One region of the Mycolicibacterium sp. XJ879 genome, then DNA from elsewhere that is predicted to be linked to it. Evidence: riboswitches for the same ligand, from Rfam matches in the RefSeq annotation. Region 1 holds a riboswitch; the other holds the start of a gene.
What was found. Region 1 has a riboswitch for cobalamin ahead of metE (5-methyltetrahydropteroyltriglutamate--homocysteine S-methyltransferase). Riboswitches for the same ligand answer to the same signal wherever they lie in the genome.

Region 1 (9,848 bases):
GAAGTCAACTACGTACTGTCGCTTCATCCTTCGCTGCTGGCCACCATCAAGGTCGGTAGCGTACTGGCCGGCCACGTCGCCGGGGTGATCGCCGCGCACGACCGCGCGCTGCGGCTGCTGCCCGCCGACCACCAGCTCACCGGTCAGCTCGCGATGATGCTGGTGATGGTCGGCTACACGTTCACCGGGCTGTATCTGCTCTTCGGCGGATGACGGCGCTACGGTTGAGGTATGAAGGCGCTGATCATCGTCGACGTGCAAAACGACTTCTGCGAGGGCGGTTCGCTGGCCGTGACCGGCGGCGGCGAGGTGGCCCGCAACGTCACCCGCCTCCTCGCCGACCGATCCGACTACGCACATATCGTGGCCACCAAGGACTTTCACATCGATCCCGGTGACCACTTCTCCGACAACCCCGACTACAAGGTGTCCTGGCCCAGGCATTGCGTCGCCGATACCGTCGGCGCGGAGTTTCACCCGGAGTTCGACGCCACCGCCGTGGAAGCCGTCTTCCGCAAGGGCCACTATTCGGCGGCCTACAGCGGGTTCGAGGGCACCGACGACGACGGCACCGCGCTCGCCGACTGGTTACGGCAGCGCGGCGTCGACGAGGTCGACGTGGTCGGGATCGCCACCGACCACTGCGTTAGGGCCACCGCCGCCGACGCCAACGCCGCCGGTTTCACCACCCGGGTGCTGCTGGATCTCACCGCGGGCGTGGCCCCGGATTCGACCGCCACAGCCCTCGAGGAATTGCGCGCGGCCGGCGTGCAGGTCAGCTAGCCGAGCCGCGCACCTGCGTCGCTGCCGCGACCATATTGCGCAGCGACGCCGTCACCTCATCGGTCCTGCGGGTCTTGAGCCCGCAGTCCGGGTTGACCCACAACCGCTCTGCCGGAACGGCTTCCAGCGCCTCGCGCAGCAACGTCGCCATCTCCTCGGTGCCGGGCACCCGCGGCGAGTGGATGTCGTAGACACCTGGCCCGACGCTGTTGGCGAACCCCGCGGCGTTGAGATCCTCCAGCACCTCCATATCCGAACGCGCCGCCTCGATCGACGTCACATCGGCGTCGAGCGCGGCGATCGCGCCGATCACTTCACCGAACTCCGAATAGCACAGGTGGGTGTGGATCTGGGTGGCGTCCGCGACACCCGACGTGGACAGCCGGAACGCATCGACCGCCCACCGCAGATAGGCGTCTTTGTCTTTCGACCGCAGCGGCAGTAACTCGCGCAGCGCCGGCTCGTCGACCTGGATGATGCCGATGCCGGCCGATTCCAGATCGACCGTCTCGTCGCGGATGGCCAACGCGACCTGCGCCGCCGTCTCCGCCAGCGGCTGATCATCACGAACGAACGACCACGCCAGGATCGTCACCGGACCGGTGAGCATGCCCTTGACCGGCTTGTCGGTCAGCGACTGCGCGTAGCTCATCCACTCCACGGTCATCGGTTGGCGCCGCGCGACATCGCCGTACAGGATCGGCGGGCGCACGCACCGGCTGCCGTAGGACTGCACCCAGCCGTTCTGTGTCGCGAAGAAGCCGTCGAGTTGCTCGGCGAAGTACTGCACCATGTCGTTGCGTTCCGGTTCGCCGTGCACCAGCACGTCGATGCCGAGGTCCTCTTGCAGCTTGATCACCTCGGCGATCTCGGCCTTCATCCTGCGCACGTATTCGGCGTAGTCGATCTTGCCGGTCCTCAACTCGGCGCGGGCCACCCGGATGGCCGACGTCTGCGGATACGACCCGATGGTGGTCGTCGGCAACACCGGCAGCTTCAGCCGCTCCTGCTGGGCGGCGCGACGCTTGTCGGCCGGTCCCCGCTTGGCGCCCGACGCGGCGATCGAGGAAATCCGCGACCGCACCTGTTCGTTGGTCAGGCGCGGGTCGGAGCGCCGCGACGCGGCGGCGGCGTTGGACGCGGCCACCTCGGCCGAAATGGCGTCGCGCCCGGTCGTGATGCCCCGCGACAGCGCCACCACCTCGGCGACCTTCTCGAACCCGAACGCCAGCCAGCTGCGCAACTGCGCGTCCAACCCCTCCTCGGCGTCCAGCGAATACGGCACGTGCAGCGTCGAGCATGACGTCGAGACCGCCACGTGGTCGGCCAGGCCCATCAGCGTCGCCAGCGTCGCCAGCGCGGACTCCAGGTTCGTGCGCCAGATGTTGCGGCCGTCGACGACGCCGGCCACCAGGGTCTTGGTGGCCAGCTCGGGCACCGCCGCCACCGCCGACACTCCCCCGGCGACGAGGTCGACCCCGATGGCCTCCACCGGTGTCCGGGCCAGCGCGGGCAACGCGGCGGTGAGCTCGCCGAAGTAGGTCGCGACGAACAGCGCCGGCCGTCTGGTCAACCGGCCCAGCGTCGCGTACGTCCGCTGGGCCAACTCCGCGGTGTTGTCGAGGATGTCGGTCACCAGCACCGGCTCGTCGAACTGCACCCACGCCGCGCCGGCATTGGTCAGCTCCCCGAGCAGCTCCGCGTACACCGCGACGAGCTCGTCCAGCCGATCGATCGGCGCGGCGGCTCCGTCGACGGCCTTGGACAGCGCCAGGAAGGTGATCGGGCCGACGAGCACCGGGCGCGCGGGCACGTCGAGGGCTTGCGCCTCCTTCAGCTCGGCCAGCACCTTGGCCGGATCCAGCGTAAACCTGGTGTCGGGGCCCAGCTCGGGCACGATGTAGTGGTAGTTGGTGTCGAACCACTTGGTCATTTCCAGCGGTGCGATCTCGTCGTTGCCGCGGGCCGCGGCGAAGTAGCGGTCCAGATCATCGGCCACCCCCGCGACGCGTGGCGGTAGCGCCCCGACCATCACCGCGGTGTCGAGCACCTGGTCGTAGTAGGAGAAGGTGTTCACCGGCACGGAGTCCAGCCCGGCGGCGACGAGGGCTTCCCAGGTGTCGCGGCGCAGCTGCGCGGCCACCGATTCCAGCTCGCTGCGATCGGAGTTGCCTGCCCAGTACTTCTCGGCGGCGCGCTTGAGTTCGCGGTTCGGCCCGATGCGGGGAGATCCGAGAATGGTGGCGTTGAAAGCGGTGGTGTTCATGACGTGGTCCTCTTGCTACGGCGGATGGTCATCGCCGGGGACGCGCACCGAATACGGGTTTTCACCGCTTCGGCCACTGCCCATTCCACGAGGCGATGAACCACCGGACGCGGCGCGTCCGGCACAGCTGGCAGGTCTTCGGACTCGCAGGCACGCACCGAAGTGCACCTAGTGGCCGTCGCTTCCCGGCCCCGGTGGGCCAGTGCTGATGACGGCAGTCGTTCCTGCATACCGCTGCGGGACAGTCCCGGATTCTCACCGGGTTCCCTCTCGCCACACATGTGGCTCGATGCCGACGCCAAACTTCAGCGCCAACAGACCAACTGCACCGCCCACCCTATCCGACGGACCACGGTTGCGATGCGCCGCGATTGGGCATCCCCCGTATCGTCTCGTTCACCGATCACTGGAGTGCAATCTTGGAAGTCTGGCCCGGCAAGGCATATCCCCTCGGCGCCACCTACGACGGCACCGGCACCAACTTCGCCCTGTTCAGCGAGGTCGCCGACAAGGTGGAGTTGTGTCTGTTCGACGTTGACGGCACCGAATCCCGGCTGACGCTGCCCGAGGTCGACGGGTTCGTCTGGCACGGCTTCATCCCCAACATCGAACCCGGCCAGCGCTACGGGTACCGGGTGCACGGCCCCTACGACCCGGCCGAGGGACAGCGCTGCAACCCGAACAAGCTGCTGGCCGACCCGTACTCGAAAGCCATCGACGGCAACTTCGACTGGGGCCAGGCGCTGTTCGGTTACACCTTCGGTGAACCCGACAGCCGCAACGACGACGACTCGGCGGCGTCCATGCCGAAGTCCGTCGTCATCAACCCGTTCTTCGACTGGGGCAGCGACCGCCCGCCCGGCTACGAGTACGCCGACACCGTCATCTACGAAGCCCACGTCAAGGGGCTGACCCAGACGCATCCCGACATCCCCGAACAGATCCGCGGCACCTACGCGGCCGTCGCGCATCCGGTGATCATCGAGCATCTGACCTCGCTGGGGGTCACCGCGCTCGAGTTGATGCCGGTGCACCACTTCGCCAACGACTCCACGCTCCTGGAGAAGGGCCTCACCAACTACTGGGGCTACAACACCATCGGCTTCTTCGCCCCGGACGCCAAGTACAGCTCCAGCCCCAACCCCGGCGGACAGGTGCAGGAGTTCAAGGCGATGGTGCGTGCGCTACACGAAGCCGGCATCGAGGTGCTGCTCGACGTCGTCTACAACCACACCGCCGAGGGCAACCACCTGGGCCCGACGGCCAGCTTCCGCGGTATCGACAACGCGGCCTACTACCGGCTGGTCGAGGACGACAAGCGCTACTACATGGACTACACCGGCACCGGCAACAGCCTCAACGTCGGACACCCGCATTCACTGCAGCTCATCATGGATTCGCTGCGCTACTGGGTCACCGAGATGCACGTCGACGGCTTCCGCTTCGATCTGGCCTCCACACTGGCCCGCGAGTTCTACGACGTGGACCGGCTGTCGACGTTCTTCGAACTCGTGCAGCAGGATCCGACGGTCAGCCAGGTCAAGCTGATCGCCGAGCCGTGGGACGTCGGACCCGGCGGCTACCAGGTCGGCAACTTCCCGCCGCAGTGGACCGAGTGGAACGGGAAGTACCGCGACACGGTTCGCGACTACTGGCGCGGTGAGCCGGCGACCATCGACGAGTTCGCCTACCGGCTGACCGGCTCGGCCGACCTCTACGAGCACACCGCGCGCAGGCCCGTCGCCTCCATCAACTTCGTCACCGCACACGACGGCTTCACGCTTCGTGACCTGGTGTCCTACAACGAAAAGCACAACGAGGCCAACGGCGAGGACAACAACGACGGCGAAAGCCACAACCGGTCCTGGAACTGCGGCGCCGAAGGCCCGACCGACGACGCGGAGGTCAACGCGCTGCGGGCACGCCAGCAGCGCAACTTCCTGACTACGCTGCTGCTGTCTCAGGGCGTGCCGATGATCAGCCACGGCGACGAACTCGGGCGCACGCAGCAGGGCAACAACAACGTGTACTGCCAGGACAACGAACTGTCCTGGATCGACTGGGCCAACGCGGACACCGAGTTGATGGAGTTCACCCGCACGGTGTCCGCGCTGCGCGCCGCCCACCCGGTGTTCCGGCGGCGACGGTTCTTCTCCGGGGACCCCGTACGCCGGCGCGGCGGCGGGGGTCTACCCGACATCGCCTGGCTGGCGCCCGACGGTTCGGAGATGAGCGACGAGGACTGGGAGAGCGGGTTCGCCAAGTCGATCGCGGTGTACCTCAATGGCCAGGGCATCCCGTATCTGGACGTGCGAGGTCAGCGGGTGCTCGATGACTCGTTTCTGCTGTGCTTCAACGCGCACCACGAGCCGATCGAGTTCGCCCTCCCGGCCAAGAAATACGCACCGGCGTGGCTTCCCGTCGTCGACACCGCAGCCGGCGGTGACGACGAGAGCGCCGAGGTCGCGGCGGGTGCGAAGGTCACCGTCGAGGCGCGCTCGATGCTGGTGCTGCGCACCCCGACGGATTGACCGCTACTCGACGACGGGAAAGATCGAGCTGCCATCCTCCGGCGCGCCGTCGACATCGCCCTCGCTGCGGCCGTGGCTTTCGGGGTCGATGCGCTCGACGTCGTCGGTGCCTTGCGGGGACGGCCTCGGGGTCTGGTCGGGCCGCTCGGCGGCCAGCTTCTCGTCGAGGGACTCACCGTCGGGTTCGGCGGCGATGTGGTCGGCGGCCGCCCACTCCTCCGGCGGATCGACCACCTCATCGCCTTCGTCGTTGCGGACGTCGTCGGAATCGGTCGCCTCCATCGGGCGCAGGGTGTCGTCGACCCCGCCGGCGTCGTTGGGCGAGGCGTCGAATTCGGTGTTATCGGGCTCCACGCACATCCGGTTGCCCACTCGCGGAGCCGCTAAACGCCCGGGATGGGCAGCCGGGTCGGGCGCGGCGTCAGAAGCGTTGTGCGCCAGCAGACTTCCGTGCAAAACCGGCCATTCCGTACCAGCCCGTATGGTATGGTCCCCAGCTATAGCAACCGTGGCCGCCGCGCTGGCACGAGGGTTTTAAAAACGGGTGCCTCCGGTCGGGCGGGCCGGAGTAGGAGCCGACGAGCGGCGGCGCCTACCAGGCGGCCGCGGTTGCCACAATGAATATATTCGTCGGTGTCAATAACCAGCGTATGCTCGCCCTATGACGGCGCCGACCGGTGCTGGCCGGCGGGTGACGGCCGACGACTGGATTCAGGCCGGTTTCGCGGTCCTCGCCGAGGGGGGTCCGGCCGCGCTGCGGATCAGCCGGTTGTGCGACCGGCTGTCGGTCACCAAAGGCAGCTTCTACTGGCACTTCACCGATATGCCGGAATACCGGGCGGCATTGACGCACGCCTGGGGCAACCTCCACGACCAACGACGGCGCCGGTTCGAGGAGAACTTCGAAGCTGATCCGCGCCAACGGTTGTCGGCGATGCTGCAGACGCTGATGCGTCCCGACCACTGGGCGCTGGAACGCGCGATGCGGGTCTGGGCGCTGACCGACGGCGCGGTGCTGGCGAGCGTTCGACGCAGCGACGAACGCGTGCTGTGCGCGGTCCGGCAGGCCTTCGTCGACTACGGGTTCGAGCGCGACGAGGCCGACTTGCGCGCGACGGTGTTGTTCGCCGCCGGTGTCGGCCTGTTGCACGAGGCGACGTCGAGCCAGGAAATGTCGGCATCGCTGCGTGAGCGGGTGCTGGACCTGATGCTGCGCCAGTAACCTGATCGCGGGCAGCCAGCAAACCGGGCGCGTACCACGCAATAATCAGCGGCAACGTCAATCATCCCGGTATTGACGTCCGCCCGTTTGGGCGCCGCCGGGTTTTGGTTAACTTCCTCACGGGCAATCCCGATACACCTAACAAGATCAGCTCCGAGATAGGAAAAACGTGCGCAAACTCTTACAGACGGTCCTCGCGCTGGTGGCCGTGGTGGTGGTATCGGCAGGCCTCACCCACATGCTTCGTCCCGACGCGGACAACAGCCGCAGCTATGCCGTCACCGAGACCGCTGCCGTCTCCTCGCTCGGGTTCGCCGACTCGTGGCTGTGGTTTCTATCGCCCGAGGATGTGAACCGTCAACTGGACCTCATGGTCAACACCGGGGTGCGCAGCGCGCGGATCATGATGCCGTGGGCCGGCATCCAGCCCTCCCCGCAGGAGTGGAACTGGGGTCAGGCCGACCTCATCGTCAACGCCGCCAACGCACGCGGCATCGCCGTCGTCGCGCTGTTGAACTCCACGCCCGGCTGGGCCACCGGCGGTGGACCGGCGATCGCCGCACCGCCGGCGTCGGCCGAGGCGTTCGGCACGTTCGCGGGCACGATGGCATCGCACTTCGCCGGGCGCATCGCCGCCTATGAACTGTGGAACGAAGCCAACGCCGTGCAGTTCTGGGCCGGGCCGCAGGGTCCGCAGCCCGACCGGTTTGCGGACCTGCTGAAGGCCGCCTACCCGGCGATCAAGGGCGCCGATCCGAACGCCACGGTGGTCCTGGGCGGATTGTCACCGACCATCAACTTCTTCTCGATCACCAGAAACCCGGTGGACTATCTCAACGGCGTGTACGCGGCCGGCGGCGGTGGAAACTTCGACGCCGTGGGCTATCACCCGTACCTGTTCACCAACAACGAGGCCTCCCGGTTCTCCACGGGTCAGGCGAACTCGCCGCGCGGCCTCTACGACCAGCTGCGCGGTGTGATGGGGGCCAACGGTGACGGCGGTAAGCAGATCTGGGCCACCGAGTTCGGCGAGGCGACGTCGAAGGTCAGCGAGGCCACCCAGGCGGACCGCATCCGCGACTTCATCGTCTCGTGGCGCACGCTGCCGGGCGCGGGTCCGGCGTTCATCTACACCACCCGCGACCGCAGCACCGGTAGCGCCGACCCGCAGGACAACTACGGCGTCTACCGCACGGACTGGACACCCAAACCGGCCGCCGACGTGCTGCGCAGCCTCGCCTAGACCCGCCAAGAGCTGGGATTAGCTCACGATCTTGGCGATCGACTTGAGCGGGATCGGCAACCAACTCGGCCGGTGCCGCACCTCGTAGGTGGCTTCGTAGACGGCCTTGTCCAGCTCGTAGGCCGCTAGCAGCGCCGCCGAGTCGCGCGGGTCGGCGCCGGCGTGCTCGGCGTAGCCGTCGCAGAACGACGCGGCGTTGCGGTCCACCCACTCGCGGGCGCGCGCAGCCAGTTGGCGGTCGCGGTCCTCGGCGCCGGACTCCGAGGACTGGTCCATCAGGCGTTGGTAGGCGGCATATTCGAAGGACCGAAGGATCCCGGCCACGTCACGCAGCGGGGAGTCGGGCCGGCGGCGCTCCTCCAACGGCTGGCCGGGCTCCCCCTCGAAGTCGATCAGCAGCCAGCGTTCCGGGGTGCGCAGCACCTGCCCGAGGTGCAGGTCGCCGTGGATGCGCTGCACGGTGATCGGCTCGTCGGCGAGCTTGCGGTACCGCTCCTCGATCAACGAAACATACTGCTGCAGTTGGGGCACCGCCTCGGCCGACGCGTGCAGCCGCGCGGTCACCGCATCCGTCGGAAACACGGTCGTCTCAGTGCCCAGCCGGTCGGCCAGCGTCGCGTGCACCGACGCAACCGCCTCACCGAGCCGGTAGGACTCGCCGGCGAAGTCGCCGCCGACTTCGTCGGCGTAGAGGTCACCCTCGGCGAACAGGTCGCGGGTGCTCGTCGTGGCCATATTCCAGCCCTCGGCGGAGTTGGCGGCGAACTCGGCGACCATGCCCAGCGCATACGGTTCACCGTTCCACCGCGCCTCGTATGAGCCGAGTAACCGGGCCACGTGCGGGTTGCCCGCGTCGGCCAGCACCCGGTTCAGCTCGATGTCGGGGGTGATGCCGGGACTGATGCGACGAAACACCTTGAGGATGGCGTCTTCTTCGAACACCACGCTGGTGTTGCTCTGTTCGGCGCTCGACAACCGCGCCACCGAATCCAGCGGCAACTCGACGCCGGGTTCCTTGCTGAACCGGACGTCGCCCACGGTGGCCGAGCTGTCGATGAGCGCCAGCAGCGCCTTGGCCGCGGTGGGGTCGTACAGCGCGTCGTATCCGGTGCGGTCACCGTCGTGGGCGGCGGAGCCGATGGTGGCAACGTTGAGGAACTCCGCGATCGGGCCACCGCCGGCAGCGCCCGCGTCGTCCCACCAGACGATCACCTGATAGCGCTCGGCAGAGCCGTCGGCGTAGGACACGTCGAGCAGCATCAGCTCGAGGTCCAGACCCGCAGCCGGATTAGCAATGTCGGGCAGCGCCACCACGACGGCGGGTTCGACGGACGCCAACTCGCGGTTGCGCCCGGCGTACCACCGTTGCTGCGGTAACCATTCGTCGAACGGCAAGGTCATGGTTGGTCTTTCGGTTCGGGTTCGGGAGCACGCAACGAGAACCAGTAGAACCCGTGGCCGGGCAGGGTCAGCAGATATGGCAGCTGACCGATGGACGGAAACTCGACGTAGCCGGTCATCTCGATCGGGGTGTACCCGCTGTAGGCCTGCAGATTCAGCTCGATGGGTTGCGGAAAGCGGGACAGGTTGTTCACGCAGAGCACCGTGTCGGATCCGCCGTCGCGGTTGATCTCGCGGACATAGGTCAGCACCGACGGGTTCGATCCGCCCAGTTCGTGGAAGCTGCCAATGGCGAACGCCTCGTGGCGCCGACGCACGGCCAGCATGGTGCGCGTCCAGTTCAGCAGCGAGTTGGAGGTGTCGCGCTGGGCTTCGACGTTGACGGCCTGATAGCCGTAGATC
Region 2 (9,848 bases), on a different contig from region 1:
GATGGGCGTGTTGCCGGCCGCACCGGACTCGATGGCGACCGCACTGGCCGAAGGACGCGACGTTGCGGTGTGGCCCGGCGGGGAGGTCGACTCGCTGCAGCCGTGGGTCGAACGGGACGTCGCCAATCTCGCCGGCCGAGCTGGGTTCGTGCGCATGGCGATCAAAGCCGGCGTGCCGATCGTGCCGATCGCGACGGTCGGAGGTTCTGACGCTATGCCGGTGCTGATCCGCGGCGATCGAATGTCGCGTGCGTTGCGGTTGGACAAGGTGTTGCGGCTCAAGGTGTTCCCGGTCGCCGTGTCGCTGCCTTGGGGCATCGCGCCTGCCGCATTGCCGCAGATCCCGTTGCCGGCGAAGATTCGTACGCGGCTAATGCCTGCCGTGGACGTCGATCACGATCCGGCCCGCGCTGACGACGACGATTACGTGCAGCAAAAGTACCGCGAGGTACAAGCCAGCATCCAGCGCGGGATGGACGCACTGGCTCGCAAACGCACCCTGCCGCTGTTCGGCTGAGCCCCGATCTGGCCGGGTAGGGCCGGTCGGCGTAATGTCAACACGATGAGTGACTGGAACACGCAGATAATCAATGAGTTCCGCGCAAACGACGGCCGGGTCGGCGGCAACTTCGAAGGCGCTCCGATGGTCCTCATCCACCACACCGGCCGCAAGACCGGTAAGCAGAACGTCACGCCCACGATGTACCTGCCCGACGACGACGATCCCGACACCATCTACGTGTTCGCCTCCAAGGCGGGCGCCCCGACGCATCCCGCCTGGTACTACAACCTCACGTCAGCCGGCACCGCGCGCGTCGAGGTCGGCACCGAAACCTATGACGTCAGCGTCACCGAGATCTCCGGTGCCGACCGCGACCGCATCTACGGCGAACAAGCCCGCCGCTATCCCGGCTTCGGCGAGTACGAGCAGAAAACCGCCGGCATCCGCACCATCCCCGTGCTCGCACTCAACCGCACCTAGAAGGTCACTTCAACCAATCGTTGCCCGGAAGATCGAGCTGTGCCACGTCAAGGCTCGGCGTGATACCCGATTGTGGTGCAAGACCGTGCTTTTCGAGCACTGATCGCAGCGTCTCCGCGGCGTCGATGTTCAGCGGGCTGGACACCCACATGGCGTAGGGCAGGTTGATGAACCGGTTCTCACGGACCGCCCTGAGGTTCCGGCTCGCCGGGTTGCTCTTCAACGCTGCAATCTTCTCCTCGGCCGTCTGGCCCGGGTAGTCGACGAACACGATCAGGTCGGGATCGGCGGTGGTGATCCGTTCCCAGCTCACCGTCGTCCAGGTGTCCTGGACATCTTCGGTGGCGTTACGGGCCCCGGCAGCGTCGATGATGCCCTGGGGCCCGCCGAACGCGCCGGACGAGAATATGGTGTCCTTGCCGCTGTCGAAGAGGAAGACGGTCGGCTTCTGCTCGGGTTGCGGTGCGGCACGCAAGGTTTGCAGCCTCGCGACGATATCGTCGGCCGCTCGCGCGCCCTGCTCGGCGTTTCCGGTGATGGTGCCGATGTTGCGCAGGTCGGTGTCAAGCGCGACCCACGGGTCCATGGTGCCGCGCTTGGCCTCCCCCTCGATCTGGCGGCATGCCTCCGACAGCTGGTAGACGTCAATGCCGTGTGTCGCAAGGATTTCCGGCGTGATCCCCCGTGCCTCCCCCATGCCGTAATTGAACCCGGCGAAAAGCACCTGCGGCTGCGCGCCGACGATGTTCTCCAGGGTCGGTTGTGCCGGCGCCACTTCGTTGAGATCGTCGACCTGCGAACCGTATTCGAGTCGCAGTACGTCCACGTCGCGGGCCATGGAACTTACCGCGGTCATCTGCTCACGCGCGCCGGCGGCCAATGCGATCGCGATCATTCCGCCGTCGTTGACAAACAATCGCTCCAGCGGCTGCTCGTAGGTGACCTCCTCACCGCAGTTGGTGACGGTCACCGTGTCGGCGGGAGAAGACGCGTCGGTCGGCGACCCGCACGCGGTGCTCAAGCCCACCAACAGTGCGGAAAGGGCCAGGCTGACCCGAAGGTGTTGTGCCACTGTCATATTCCTCGTGATTCGTTGAATGCCGGATCGGCGTGGGTGAGCAGGAGATGGCTACGGCCCGTCGTGGGATGGGCGACGACGTCACCGGCAACGTCGAACACCTCCCACAACAGCCGCGAGTTCAGCACCTCGGTGGGTGGCCCGTGCGCGAAGAGGGTCCCGCCGGCGACGACGGCGACCGCGTCGAAATGCCGTAGTACGAGGTCGAGGTCGTGCATCGCGGCGACGACCGTGCATTCGAGGTCATCGAGGATCCGCATGAACCTCAGCCGCCAAGCGGCATCGAGGTGGTTGGTGGGTTCGTCGAGTACGAGTACCGATGTGCGCTGAGCCAGCGCCCGCGCAAGCACGACGCGGTGGCGCTCACCACCGGAGAGTTGTGAGCACGACCGATCGCCCCATCCGCGCAGCCCAACGGCGTCCAGCGCGTCGTCGATGATGCCCTGCTCTCCCAGCCCCGCGCCCGACCACGGATTGCGGTACGGGGTCCGCCCCAGCCCGACGGCTTCGGCGACCGTGAGCTCACCCGAAGGCCGCTCCTCCTGCCCGACCACCGCGATCGTGTGGGCCCGGCGCCGGGCGGGCATGCGGTGCAGATCTTCCCCGTCGACCCGGATCGCCCCGGACGCCGGCGCGTCCAAGCCCGACAGGACACGCAGCAGCGTGGTCTTACCTGAGCCGTTCGGCCCGACCACCGCCAACCGGGTGCCGGCGGGAATCGCCAGATCCACACCGGCCACCACGGTTCTGCCACCGCGGCGACACTCGAAGCCCTGCGCGCACATCGCGGCCGCACTCATGTGCTGTTTCCGAACTCGTAGCGGCGGCGCCCCATCAGGAACAGGAACACCGGTGCGCCGATCAGACCGGTGACGATGCCCAGCGGCATCTCCCGCGGTGCTGCCATCTCGCGCGAGATCACGTCGACCCACACCAGAAACAACGCCCCGGTGCAGACGGCGACCGGCAGCATCGCGCGATGGGTTGCCCCCACCACCAGCCGCGCGGCGTGCGGCACGATGAGCCCGACGAACCCGATGCCGCCGGAAACGGCGACCAGCACGCCGACCAGAACCGCCTGGATCAGGAACAGTGCGTTGCGCAGGGCGGGTACCGGCACGCCGAGGGAGGTGGCCGTGTCGGCGCCTGCGGCGTAGGCGTCGAGCCACGAATGGATCAGCAGCGCCCCGATGAACGAGATCAGCACCACCGCACCGGCGAGCGGCACCTTCGCCCACGTCGCACCGGCGACGCTGCCGAGCAGCCAGAACATCACGCTTTCGGCGGCGTGCGGATCGCCCGCCGTGAACACCAGCAGCGACGACAACGCCATGAACGCCGACGACAGCACCACGCCGGACAGGATCAGGCGCAGCGCGGTGAGCCCGCCCTGGGCGCGCGCCACCAGATAGACGGTCAGCGTCGCGACCAGCGCGCCCATCAGCGCACCGCCGGACAACGCCCATATCCCCAGCCCGGCCAGCGCGCCCAGCGTCATCACTGCCGTCGCGCCCACCGCCGCACCCGCCGAGACGCCCAGCAGATACGGTTCGGCCAGCGGGTTGCGGACCAGGGCCTGCATCAGCGCGCCGGCCAGCGCCAGACCCGCGCCGACGATCGCCGCCAGCACCGAGCGCGGCAAGCGCAGATCCCAGACGATGACGTCGTATCCCGTCTCGACGGTTGCGCCGGTGAAGCGGCCGATGACGGTGCGCCACACGTCACCTAGCGGAATCTGCTCGGCGCCGAAGGCGACCGAGACGACGATGCTCACCGCCGTGAGGATCGCGAGCACCGTGGTCAGTGCGACAACCGAGACACGTCGCACCGTCGGCACGGGCGTCGCGCCGGTGCGACGAAGTGTCTTCTCGGTGACAGTCACGTCGAGAACTTGCCTCAATATGCCGGGGTATCCGAGCGCGAGATACCGGTGGACACAAGTGAGAACGGCAGGTCTTCGGACTCGGGATCGTCCGGACTCGACGCCTTCCCAGGATTCCAGTGGCCTCCCAGTGACTAATGTCGAGCCCGTCCCCCATACCGCTGCGCGCCAGTTCCGGATTCCCACCGGATTCCCTGACACCCGCATACACGGATGTGACCGTTCTCAACGGCTGAGGCTACCTCATGGCGATTTTGCGGTAAGAAGGATTTGTTGAGCGTTACCGTGGCTCGATCGTGCATTGCCGCGTCGGCAGGAGGTGTTCTTGCTGGGCTTAGCTGACGGCGGGTTCAAGTGCGCCGACGCGCGCAGGCACTATCTGGCAGCGTATGACGAGTTACGGGCGCTGAGCCCGCCACCGAATGTCGTACACGACGTTCCAACCAGGTTCGGCACCGTTCGGGTATACCAGCACGGGCCGGCCGACGGCATACCCGTCGTGCTGATACACGGCTTTTTCCTGACGTCGGCGATGTGGTGGGAGCAAGTCGCGGGGTTGGCAAGCGATTTCACCGTTTACACGTTGGATATGTTGGGCCAACCCGGGGCAAGCATTCAGTCGAAAACGATGTTCGCTCCCGCAGATTGCGCACGCAGCATCGACGAAGTCCTCGAGGGGCTGAGACTGCGTGCAGTACACCTCGTCGGGCATTCGTACGGCGGTTGGCTCGCCACCCACACTGCGGCGCGTGCGCCCGGTCGGCTGGCGACCGTGACACTGGTTGATCCGGCCAGCACGGTGGCGCGGACTTCTGCAACGTTCTGGCGAAGTCTTGCGCTCATAATGTCGCGCCCACGTTCCGTGCGAGCCGGAAGAGCCGCGGCATGGATTGCGGGCCACCCCACACCGGGCAGCTCCATCGATACGCTTGCCCGGTTGTTCACGGCAGGATTCGCGGCCTTCGCTCCACCCGTGCGCACACCAGCGCTGCGCTTCCCCAGCGACCGTCTGTTGCGTTCAGTATCTATCCCGGTCCAAGTTCTTCTGGCGGGCAACACCGTTCACGATTCAGAAAGGGAATTCGACGGATGCAGTCCGTGGTGCCGGCGTGGCGATATCACCTCTGGCCCACCGCGTCCCACGCCTTGCCAGCCGAGATCCCTGACGAGATCAATGCGTGTATCCGTCAGTTCGCGATCGAACACCGTAAAAGTGCTTAGCCGGGACAACTATCTGCTAATTTCACGGGGTGGCACTGCGCCGAAGAGGTGAACCAGCCCGAATCAGGTTCATAGCCACGGTTATCGCCGGATTGGCGGTCGTAGCCGGCGTCGCCTGCGGGGGCACGACAGAACCTGCGGCAGCCCCGCCGGAGGCTGCGGTAGCCGCGCCGGAAACGCCGACGTTCACCTGTCGCGGGCACGACGAACCGCGTACCCCGCGAAGCGTCGATGCGATTCAAGACGACACCGAGGACGACGACACCGCAATCCTCGGCGGCGTCTACGGAGACCCCGGGGCCGCCACCCGGTTCTGGGCGCAGCAGAGCGAGAGCGACTGCGGTCTGATGGCCACCCGCATGGTCGTCGGTGAAGTCACCGGTACTGCCCCCACCGAACGCGAGATCATCGACCTTGCAGCCGCCACGCCAAGCCAGTGCTCACCAGGCGAACCGGTGTACGACGAGAGTGTCGATCCCAGCGACGGCGGCGTCGGCCACGGCACCTGCTCGACCGATCTGCTGCTCCTCCTGGAGCACTACGGGATCGACGCGGATTACACCAACGACGCCGAAGCCGCCGACGGCGGGTTCGACACCGGCATCGACGCGCTGGCCGGCTATCTCGGCAACGGGCAACAGGCGATGGTGTGCGTGAACTCCCGCATCATCTGGGACACCGAAGGCGACCGGACCAACTGCGGTCACATGATCACCGTCGCGGCCATCGATTTCGACAACGACGCGGTCTATCTCGGCGACAGCGGCAGCGACGACACGCGCGGCGAGCAGGTCAGCATCGATGTGTTCGAATCCGCCTGGGCCACCGGTGACCACGAACTCGTGGTCACCGCCCCCTCTGGATAACTCCTCGCACTGCGGCGCGTTCTACGGGAAAGACAGGGCAATCCCATGTCTTCGGGACAAGGCGCTCAGGAGGAGAACCATGAGCTTGGACAACGTTTCCCACTTCGGTACCCAAGGGCTCGACGAGTTGGTGCCCTCGCGATATGCGGTGGCGGTCGGCGACATCGAGGTGTTGGTGATCAGCGACGGAGTATTGCCGATCACCAGCAAGACGATGGCGACCAACGCCGACGCAGTCGAGTTCGAAGGTTGGCTGAACGACAGGTTTCTGCCACCGGATGTGCTCGACTGGCCGCTGAACGTGGTCGTGGTGCGCAGCGGCCAGCGGACCATCCTCGTCGACGCCGGGCTGGGCTTGGAGTTTCCGGACTTTCCGCGGGCCGGGCAGTTGGGCCGGCGGATGGCGGCCGCCGGGATCGATCCCGCAAGCGTGACCGACGTGGTGCTCACCCATTTACACATGGATCACGTCGGCGGCCTGCTCACCGAAGGGTTGAAGGAGCGGCTTCGCCCGGATCTGCAGATTCACGTGGCGAGCCTCGAGGCCGAGTTCTGGGAGGCGCCCGATTTCTCCCGGACCGATATGCCTCAGCCAGTGCCGGACGTGCTCCGGCGGGTCGCCGCGCAGTTCCTGGACGAGTACCGCGGCCAGCTGCGAACGTTCGAGTCCGAGTACGAAGTGGCGCCGGGTGTGCTCGTGTCTCGTACGGGAGGCCACACTCCGGGACACAGCATTGTCCGCCTCGCCTCCGGCGGCGAGCGACTGACATTCGCCGGCGACGCTGTGTTCGCACCAGGTTTCGATAACCCCGAGTGGCACAACGGCTTTGAGCACGATCCTGAGGAGTCGGTGCGGGTGCGGGTCGGCCTGTTGCGCGAGTTGGCGGCGACCGGCGAGTCGATGGTGGCCACTCACCTGCCGTTCCCGTCGGTTTGCCGGGTGGCATATGCAGGCGACGTGTTTCGGTGTGTACCTGCCGTCTGGGATTACTGACCGCTCAGTTTGTTTCGCGGTCGACGGATACCAGCGTCGGATGGTGGCAGACGCGGTTGCCGCCAGCGCGTTTGGCCTCATACATCGCCAGGTCCGAAGTGCGGATCAGCGCATCGATTAGTTGGAGGTTGTCTCTGGGCGAGTAGCCATCAAGCGGTGCGCCCGCGGTGCCGATACTCGCAGTCACCGAAAACGGGATTCTGGCGATAGCTCCGCGCAGTCGCTCGGCCATCTTGGCTGGGTTCGGGCTGTCATCGAGGTCGGCGACCAAAAACTCCTCTCCCCCGAGCCGACAGATGACCGCTGTGGCGCGGCAGTTCTCCTGAAGCGTCGCGCTCACCATCACCAAGGCCTCATCACCCGCGGCGTGGCCGAGGGTGTCGTTGAGTTGCTTGAAGTTGTCGAGGTCGACCATCGCCATGACGAGATACATTCCCGTACGGGGTCGATCGAGCATCATCAGTTCATAGACCGTGTTGTGGAACGACCGCCGATTGTGCAACCCGGTGAGCGAATCGCGGTCGGAACCGCGCAGGTCGGTTCGCAACGTCTGCATCAACGACTGGATCCCAAAGGGCACACCGATGTTCAGCGCTCCGACCGTGAGGAACGACGCGACCGCCAGCGCGACGTCGCCGCTGGTGGCGATGAGCCGGTACGAGAGGATGGTCGCGCACACCATGGCGAAGCCCAGGTTGACCATCGTGAGGCCGCTGGTGTGGAAGTAGGCGACGACACCGCCGATGACGGCGAAGATCGTGCACCCCATCAAACCCGTGTACGGGTTGGACATCGAAAGAGCCATTGCGCCGATCGCAATGCCGGCCGAAATGGAATACACCACTGACTGCCGCCGGGTGGGCCAGCGCAGCAACCACAGCAGTGCACCGCCGACGCCGACTCCTACGGCAAGGATGGCGACGACGGTGGTCGCGGTGTGGTTGGGGCCGGCCGGACTCCACAGCAACAGGATGGGCAAGGCAGCGAACACAAGCGTGAAGGCGGACGTCGCGTATCGCCAGAACTTCTGGAGTCCCCGCTCGTTCAGGTATGCGCTGAGCCAGTCATATTGGTCCTGTTGCTTCCACAATCGCGCGGCCCAGCGGACCATCCCCACCCCCGCGTTTCCCGATGCACGAGACCGTTATTCCACATCAGCGGCGCTAATCTTGTTCGACGACACAGCCAAAGAAGAAGCTCGCGAAGTTTACATTAGAAGAGTTCGGTCTAGTTGGTGGCACATCAACTAAAATGCGCTGACCATCGGTTTCAGCAACGTCGATTTCCATATGAACTCAAGTGTCGGCTTCGCGCGGAAACGCCGGTTGCATAGCCGGTAACCCGACGTCAACCCGGTCTCTTTAAAGCCTCAATAGTTCTTGGGCTCTATTGCAATGCGCATAGCAGTCATAGGCAGCAAATTGCTCCTGCAATTCGCGGAGGGGCCGAGGTACGGCAGCGGCCTCGTTAGCCGAAACAGTGACCGGCCCGGTTACGCGCGAAGGGATCCCCACGCCGTCACCGCGGCAACCATGAGTACACGGGGCCCTGCTGTAGCGTGACGCAGCGTGAACTTCTCCCGTAGGCCCTCGTCCGTCGTCATCGCGGCTTGCGCCGCGACCTTCGCGATGACGCTCGCCGCATGTGGCTCCGATGCCGAAACCACAGCCACAACTACCAGTGCTCCGTCTATCGACGAACTCGTCGCACCCTCCGTCACCGAATCGGCGCCGCCCGCAGCGGCCAGCGCTTGCCCGTCTGCGCCGCCGGATGCCGCCGGCACTGCTGAATGGAACCTGACCGGCGACACGGGCAGCGTCGCAGTCACTGGATCCACCGATACGACGGCGCCGAAGATCGACGTGACCGCACCGTTCAGCGTGTCCGAGACGCAGGTGCAGACGCTGCAGGCCGGTGAAGGGCCGGTGGTCGCAGACTCCGCCACGGTGTTGGTCTGCTACATGGGCGTCAACGGTCGTGACGGCACCGTGTTCGACAACAGCTACGAGCGCGGCGCCCCGGTGGACTTCCCGCTCACCGGGGTGGTGCCGGGCTTCCAGAAAGCCATCGCGGGACAGACGGTCGGATCCACCGTCGGTGTCGCGATGACATCGGAGGACGGCTACCCGCAAGGCCAGCCCGCCGCGGGTATCCAGCCCGGCGACTCCCTCGTTTTCGCGATCAAGATCCTCGACGCCGCCAACTGATCAACCCGGCCCGAACAACGAGCGGGCATCGGCGACTTCGTATTCGGCGACCGATGCCGAAATAATCGCTGCGCCGTGGTCGTTATCGGGTCCGCTGCCGCGGAAGGCTTCGACCGCGGATCGCGACTCCCACCGCTCGAAGACGTTGACGCGACCGGGGTCGATCAGGTCGGCGGTGATTGCGAAGTCCAGACACCCAGGTGCACGACGGCCCTGTTCGACAACGCTCATGCAGGTTGCGAGGTAGCCCTCGCGCTGGGCGGGATTCACGGTGATATGTCCGGCGACGATGATCATGCCCATATAGACACCCCGAAGGCGCACGGCTCATCGGTCGGTTACGGCGTCGGCGGCAGATGCTCGATCGGTGCCGGCGCGACAGGGACCGGCGGCCCCGCGACTTCCGCCGGCGGCGTCGATGACTCCGGGGCCGTCAGCGAGATGTGCCCCGGCGGCAACGGCGGCGGTGGCCCAGCCCCTGGCGGCGGACCGGGTGCGACGGCAGACGGCGCGGTCAGCGCGGCCAGCGGGTTGCCGCTGTGGAAGGTGTGCCAAAGATCCCGCAGGAAGCCGAACTGGCCCGGCGACTGTCCTTGGCCGTAGACCGGTGCGATCTCT

Region 2: another riboswitch for cobalamin. It lies ahead of ABQF13_RS16500 (FecCD family ABC transporter permease); the one in region 1 lies ahead of metE (5-methyltetrahydropteroyltriglutamate--homocysteine S-methyltransferase).

Annotation. Positions count from the first base shown of each region.
Region 1 is NZ_JBEFTH010000002.1:354,608-364,455, reverse strand. Features, by position in the region: gene ABQF13_RS05500 (hypothetical protein) at 1-213, shown strand, start outside; gene ABQF13_RS05495 (isochorismatase family protein) at 232-783, shown strand; gene metE (5-methyltetrahydropteroyltriglutamate--homocysteine S-methyltransferase) at 776-3,049, opposite strand; cobalamin riboswitch at 3,162-3,368, opposite strand; gene glgX (glycogen debranching protein GlgX) at 3,469-5,580, shown strand; gene ABQF13_RS05480 (hypothetical protein) at 5,584-5,940, opposite strand; gene ABQF13_RS05475 (TetR/AcrR family transcriptional regulator) at 6,242-6,802, shown strand; gene ABQF13_RS05470 (cellulase family glycosylhydrolase) at 6,972-8,045, shown strand; gene ABQF13_RS05465 (maltokinase N-terminal cap-like domain-containing protein) at 8,064-9,446, opposite strand; gene treS (maltose alpha-D-glucosyltransferase) at 9,443-9,848, opposite strand, start outside.
Region 2 is NZ_JBEFTH010000007.1:7,910-17,757, forward strand. Features, by position in the region: gene ABQF13_RS16480 (lysophospholipid acyltransferase family protein) at 1-517, shown strand, start outside; gene ABQF13_RS16485 (nitroreductase family deazaflavin-dependent oxidoreductase) at 563-982, shown strand; gene ABQF13_RS16490 (ABC transporter substrate-binding protein) at 987-2,060, opposite strand; gene ABQF13_RS16495 (ABC transporter ATP-binding protein) at 2,057-2,860, opposite strand; gene ABQF13_RS16500 (FecCD family ABC transporter permease) at 2,857-3,897, opposite strand; cobalamin riboswitch at 3,992-4,181, opposite strand; gene ABQF13_RS16505 (alpha/beta fold hydrolase) at 4,475-5,215, shown strand; gene ABQF13_RS16510 (hypothetical protein) at 5,256-6,029, shown strand; gene ABQF13_RS16515 (MBL fold metallo-hydrolase) at 6,109-7,023, shown strand; gene ABQF13_RS16520 (GGDEF domain-containing protein) at 7,028-8,002, opposite strand; gene ABQF13_RS16525 (FKBP-type peptidyl-prolyl cis-trans isomerase) at 8,592-9,230, shown strand; gene ABQF13_RS16530 (putative quinol monooxygenase) at 9,231-9,527, opposite strand; gene ABQF13_RS16535 (hypothetical protein) at 9,569-9,848, opposite strand, start outside.